2 linked regions of the Leisingera sp. NJS204 genome follow. The protein of the gene in region 1 interacts with the protein of each later gene in a pairwise test. Links are inferred from orthologs where the notes say so. Each region holds a gene or a part of one and is shown in the gene's direction. Other genes may lie near its edges.

Region 1 (3,013 bases):
GCGAATGGATCGACGGGGTCACCCGCGTGCAGCTGCGCCGCAGCACCTTGGAAGAACAGAACAAATCCCTGGATCAGGAACTGACCACCCTGCGCGCTGCCGTGCATCAGGCGCCCTACCCGGTCTGGCTGCAGTCGGAGGAGGGCAACGTTACTTGGTCCAACCTCGCTTATGACGACCTCAGCCAGAAGATCCGCGGCCGCAATGCCGACTTTGCCGAGCCGCTGTTCACCGATCTGCACGACCCGATGAACAGCGGCAAGCCGGAGCGGATCTACATCCCGCTGCCGGAAAGCAACAAAAAACTGTGGTATAACGTTTCCACCACAGAAACCGAAGCCGGCTGGCTGTGTCACGCGGTGGATGTGAATGCCGTGGTCGACGCCGAGGTTGCCCAGCGCAATTTCGTGCAGACTCTGGCCAAGACGTTTGCCCAGCTGTCGATCGGCCTTGCGATTTTTGACCGCAACCGCCAGCTGGTGCTGTTCAACCCGGTGCTGATCGACCTCACTGCCCTGCCCGCCAATTTCCTCAGCTCGCGGCCCAATCTTCTGACCTTCTTCGACCGCCTGCGCGACCAGCGGATGATGCCGGAACCCAAAAGCTATTCCAGCTGGCGCCACCAGATGGCCGACCTCTTGGAGGCCGCCGCTGAAGGCCGCTATCAGGAAACCTGGTCGCTGCCTTCGGGATCCGTTTACAAGGTTTCGGGCCGGCCGCACCCGGACGGCGCCATTGCCTTCCTGTTCGAAGACATCACCGCCGAGGTCACACTCACCCGCCAGTTCCGCTCAGAGCTTGAGATGGGCCAGTCAATCATGGACCAGATGGATGAGGCGATTACGGTCTTTGCCAGCGATGGCAGCATGACCTTCTCTAACAGTGCCTATGGCAGCCTCTGGTCAATGGACCCTGAGGCCAGCTTTGCCAAAGTCTCGATCATGGATGCCAGCCGGATCTGGCAGGACACCTGTGCGCCGACCCCTGTCTGGGGTGAGATCCGCGATTTTGTTGCCGGCGGAGACGGCCGCGAAGCCTGGTGGTCCCATGTCCAATTGCGTGATGGCACGCGCATGGTCTGCAAAGTCTCCGCAATTCAGAACGGTGCTACAATGGTCAGCTTCCGGGCACCGGAAACTGTGGCCTTGCCGGCAGGCCAGCAGCGCTTCCCCGCTATCAGCAAGGGCTAGGCCCGGAAACCGGCTTGCAGCAGACCGGCGGCGGCGCCATTCTAGCGCCATGACAACAGAAACTGCGTCCTGCACGCTGAACTCACCGGACGATACGGCCCGATTGGCCGCACAGATCGCCGGGGCCCTGCGCCCCGGCGATTGCCTGTTGCTGGAGGGGGTGATCGGCGCCGGTAAAACCCATTTCGCCCGCCATTTGATCCAATCGCTTATGGATGTGCCGGAGGACGTCCCTTCACCTACTTTTACTCTGGTGCAAACCTATGACGTGCCCGCCGGTGAGCTGTGGCACACCGACCTTTACCGGCTGTCGTCTCTGGATGAGCTGGAAGAACTGGGTCTGATCGAAGCGTTCGACAGCGCCATCTGCCTGGTCGAATGGCCCGACCGGCTGGCCGAACTGACCCCCGCCCACGCCATTCGCCTGAAACTGGCGCTGGATCCGGAACATGAAGACCGCCGCCGTCTGACGCTTAGCTGGAGCGACATGAAATGGCGGCCCATGATGGAGCGCATCTGCGCATGACTGACCGCAACACCCTGTGCGAAAGATTTCTCTCAGCTACGTCTTATGGCGGCTGGCAACGCGGTCCGCTGGCCGGCGATGCCTCCAACCGGCGCTATGAACGGCTGACGGCCGACAATGGTAAGACCGTTGTGCTGATGGACGCGCCGCCGGAAAAGGGCGAAGATGTCCGCCCTTTCATCCGCATTGCCGAATACCTGCGGGCCCAGGGTCTCAGCGCCCCGGAGATCCTGGCACAGGACGTTGAGAATGGCTTTTTGCTGCTGGAAGACCTGGGTGATGACCTTTTCGCACGCGTCGTTCTTCAGAAACCGGCGCTGGAAATGGAACTCTATAAGGCGGCCACCGATGCGCTGGTTTCCTTGCATCACGCAACCACGCCGGATCTTGAACCATATGGCCCGCGAATGATGGCAGAAATGGCCGGTCTGGCGCTGCTGAAGTACCGCGACGGTATCCTCGGCGGCCATGATCCTGACTTGCAATCCAGGTTCGAGGATCAATTCGAAGACATCCTGCGTGAAACTGTCAAAGGCGATCCTGTTCTGGTTCAGCGTGACTACCACGCCGAAAACCTGCTGTGGCTGCCGGACCGCAACGGGGTGGCGCGTGTCGGTTTGCTGGACTTTCAGGACGCCCGCGCCGGCCACTGCGCATATGATCTGGTGTCGCTGCTGCAGGATGCCCGCCGCGACGTGCCGGCCGCCATCGAGATGCAGATGATTGATCGCTATATCTCTGCCACCGGAGTGGATGAGTCTGGTTTCCGCACCGCCTATACCGTTCTGGGCGTGCAGCGGAATCTTCGTATCCTCGGTGTCTTTGCCAGGCTCAGCCTGGAGTACGGCAAACCTCATTACGTGGACTTGATCCCGCGGGTGTGGGACCATTTCATTCGCGGGCTGGAGCATCCTGCGCTGGCTCCGGTTGCGGATCTGCTGCGTGAAGGCCTGCCGCCCCCAACCCCGGACAATCTGGATAGGCTGAGGCCCTGATGCAGCGCGTCCCTGATGCCGTCATGCTGTTTGCCGCTGGATTTGGAACCCGGATGCGGGAGCTGACCCGCGACAAGCCGAAACCGATGATCGAAGTCTCAGGACGGCCACTGATCGCCCATGCGCTGGAGCTCGCCCAAGCCATCCGGCCAGCCCGGATAGCAGCAAACCTGCATTACAAGCCTGAGCCGTTAAGGACCTTTTTAGAGCCTCATAGTGTACGCATCAGTCTCGAATCCCCCGAGATTCTCGACACTGGCGGCGGTCTGCGCCAGGCTTTGCCGCTGTTGGGAGACGGGCCG
Region 2 (2,908 bases), 1.4 Mb from region 1 along the record:
CTGCGGCTGAGGCCGGGCTGGCGGGCGCGGTGTTTCTGGCCCTGCTGATCCTGCACACCCCGGTCATCGGCTACAGCCCGTTGCCGTGGTAGGGGTTGACCCAGCCCGCTGCATGACCACCTATTAACTGAGACGAGACTGGAGAGAATGACCGATGCACCTGGCCTATGTGATGACTCAAGAACGCGGTGCCACTGACCGTTTGCTGAGCGAGCTTGCCGAACGGCTGCAGGCCAAGGGCATCCGCCTGGCCGGCATCGTGCAGACCAATGTCGAATGCTACGACAAGGAACTGTGCGACATGGATGTGCGGGTGCTGCCTTCAGGCGAAACCATCCGGATTTCGCAATCCCTGGGCGCGGGCGCCCGCGGCTGCCGCCTGAACCCGGAAGCGCTGGAACAAGCGGTCGGGCAGGTCTCTGCCACGCTGCAAACGGACCCGGCACCGCAGCTGATGATCGTCAATAAATTCGGCAAGCACGAGGCCGACGGGCGCGGCATGCGGCCCATAATCGGCGAGGCGCTGGCATTGGGCATTCCGGTGATTTCCGGCGTAAACCAGATGAATGTGGAGCCGTTCCAGACCTTTGCCGACGGTATGGCCGTGGAGGCGGGACCGGATCTGGACGCGCTGGTTGCCTGGGCGGAACAGGCCGTTTCTGAAACCGCCTGACTGGCGCATTCCCATTTCAAATCAAACGGAAAGCCCGCGAACTTCACGCGGGTTTTTTGCTGCGCCGGACAGCACAGGGGCGGCGCGCAGCCCATCCGGTCTGCAGCTGGGCCACCATCGTCCGGTCTGAATAGAAGAGAAGATGGTGGGCGACCCTGGAATCGAACCAGGCGTGCGTCTCCGCGAGGGAGTTACAGTCCCCTGCCACACCTTGCGGCCTGTCGCCCACTGTCAGTTGCATGTTGCACCTGATGTGGAGGCGTGATTACAAGCAGGCCAAAGGGGCGTCAACCGGAAAAACGCAAGTTTTCAGCACGCCTTGAAAATTCTTTCTGCCGGAGAGTAAAATGACCAAGAAGCCCAAATGGGTCGTCGCAAAAGAACAGTCCAAAAAGGCCGCCTCGGCAGAAACCGTTTGGCTGTTCGGGCTGCATGCGGTGCGCGATGCGCTGATGAATCCCCAGCGCGAGAAACTGCGCCTGATGGTGACCATGAACGCCGAAGTGAAACTGGCGGACGCCATCGCAGCCTCGGGCGTCGAGGCCGAGGTGATCGACCCGCGCAAGTTCAACCCTCCGATTGACGCACAGTCGGTGCATCAGGGCGCGGCACTGGAAGTGAAGCCCTTGAACTGGGGCGGGCTGGCCGACAATTGCATCGGCCGCGAGGCGCCGCGGGTGCTGCTGCTGGACCGGGTGACGGATCCGCACAACGTCGGCGCCATCCTGCGCTCGGCCGAGGTGCTGGGCGCCAGCGCCGTCATTGGCACACGCCACCATTCGGCACCTGAAACCGGGGCGCTGGCCAAGACCGCCAGCGGCGCGCTGGAACGCCAGCCCTATCTGCGGATGCGCAACCTTGCTGATACCATCGCTGAACTGCAGAACATGGGCTTTGTCGTACTGGGCCTGGACGGCGAGGCGGAGGACACCATTGAGACCGCACTGGACGGCAAAAAGCACCTGCCGGTAGCACTGGTTCTGGGCGCCGAAGGCCCGGGCCTGCGCCAGAAGACCAAGGAAACTGTTGACGGGCTGGTTAAGATTGACGCCGCGGGCGGTTTTGGCTCGCTCAATGTCTCCAATGCAGCGGCCATCGCGCTTTACGCCTCCATCGCCCGGTAGGGCCGCGGCGCCGGCCGTCACGGGCTGATCACATCTGCGTATGCCGTCTTTGCAAGAGCACGGCGGTGCGGCAGAGTCGGAAGTCTGTTGCAAGAAGTGAATGGAGTGCAATGTGGCCTTGCGTCTGGTCCTGATGGCCGTTGCGGTGATGTTTGTGTCCCTGCCGGATATGGCGCGGGCTGATGCTGCTGTTTTCTCTTCCCGTGCGGGCGTTGCTATCGGCGGGTATGATGCGGTTGCGTTTTTCGAACATGGCACGGCAGAACCCGGACGGCGCGGCCATGCGGTGATGTGGAAAGGCGTTGTCTGGCGGTTTGCATCAGCCCGCAATCAGGCGCAGTTCGAGGCCAACCCGCGGGCCTATGCGCCGGCCTTTGGCGGCTACTGCGCCTATGCGATGTCGCAGGGGCGGCTTCATGATGGAAACCCGCGAATCTGGGCCATCGTGGACGGAGAGCTGTTTCTTCTGAACAACCGCGGTGTCCACCATCTGTGGCAGGCGGACACCGTGCAGATGATTGCGGACGGCCGCGCGCATTGGCCTGCGGTTCTAAGGAAATAGCCTGTCACCTCACGATTGCGAGAGGTGCTCTTTTATTTTCCAGACTGTGGCCCATATTCAATAGGGACTGCGGAGTGGAACCACCGCAGATCTTTTTCACTGTCCCTCGTTCCATACCTAGCGCCCGGTTCGTCCGGGCGCTTTTTTGTTTGCCCTGCAGCGAATCCACCTTTGCCAAAGCGGGCGCCGCAGCTAGGGTGCGGGCCATGACAGAATACAGCGATGAGCATCTGAAAACGATCCTGCAACGGACCAAAGTGGTGGCGGTGGCCGGCGTGTCGATGAACCCGGTGCGCCCCAGCTATTACGTGGCGCGCTATCTGGGGCTCAAGGGTTACCGGGTGATTCCGGTGAACCCCGGCCATGCAGGCAAGATGCTGTTTGGCGAAACGGTGCGGGCCAGTCTTTCTGAAATAGACGTCCCGGTGGACATGGTCGATATCTTCCGCCGCTCAGAGGCGGTGCCGCCCATTGCGGACGAGGCGCTGGAGGCATTTCCTGAGCTGCCGACAATTTGGATGCAGATTGGTGTGGAACATGCCGAAGCCG

What was found. The genes of interacting proteins can lie anywhere in the genome.
Region 2: the proteins of tsaE (region 1) and rlmB interact in binary tests that used the Escherichia coli proteins (3 or more experiments, as listed by UniProt). The link is inferred for Leisingera sp. NJS204 from one-to-one orthologs.

The regions. Positions count from the first base shown.
Region 1 is NZ_CP035417.1:4,127,928-4,130,940, reverse strand. Bases 37-2,977 are described here. They hold tsaE (tRNA (adenosine(37)-N6)-threonylcarbamoyltransferase complex ATPase subunit type 1 TsaE), read left to right. Parts: upstream 37-1,239; coding sequence 1,240-1,716; downstream 1,717-2,977. Other genes in these bases: ETW24_RS20065 (nucleotidyltransferase family protein), read left to right, coding at 2,711-2,977; ETW24_RS20070 (aminoglycoside phosphotransferase family protein), read left to right, coding at 1,713-2,711; ETW24_RS20080 (PAS-domain containing protein), read left to right, coding at 37-1,190. Outside these bases: more of ETW24_RS20080, read left to right, coding at 1-36; more of ETW24_RS20065, read left to right, coding at 2,978-3,013. UniProt on the Escherichia coli protein: Required for the formation of a threonylcarbamoyl group on adenosine at position 37 (t(6)A37) in tRNAs that read codons beginning with adenine.
Region 2 is NZ_CP035417.1:2,721,470-2,724,377, reverse strand. What follows is about bases 73-2,908. They hold rlmB (23S rRNA (guanosine(2251)-2'-O)-methyltransferase RlmB), read left to right. Parts: upstream 73-1,020; coding sequence 1,021-1,797; downstream 1,798-2,908. Other genes in these bases: ETW24_RS13375 (CoA-binding protein), read left to right, coding at 2,566-2,908; ETW24_RS13380 (YHS domain-containing (seleno)protein), read left to right, coding at 1,910-2,359; ETW24_RS13390 (DUF2478 domain-containing protein), read left to right, coding at 155-673; ETW24_RS13395 (NnrU family protein), read left to right, coding at 73-92. In the rest of the region: more of ETW24_RS13395, read left to right, coding at 1-72. UniProt on the Escherichia coli protein: Specifically methylates the ribose of guanosine 2251 in 23S rRNA.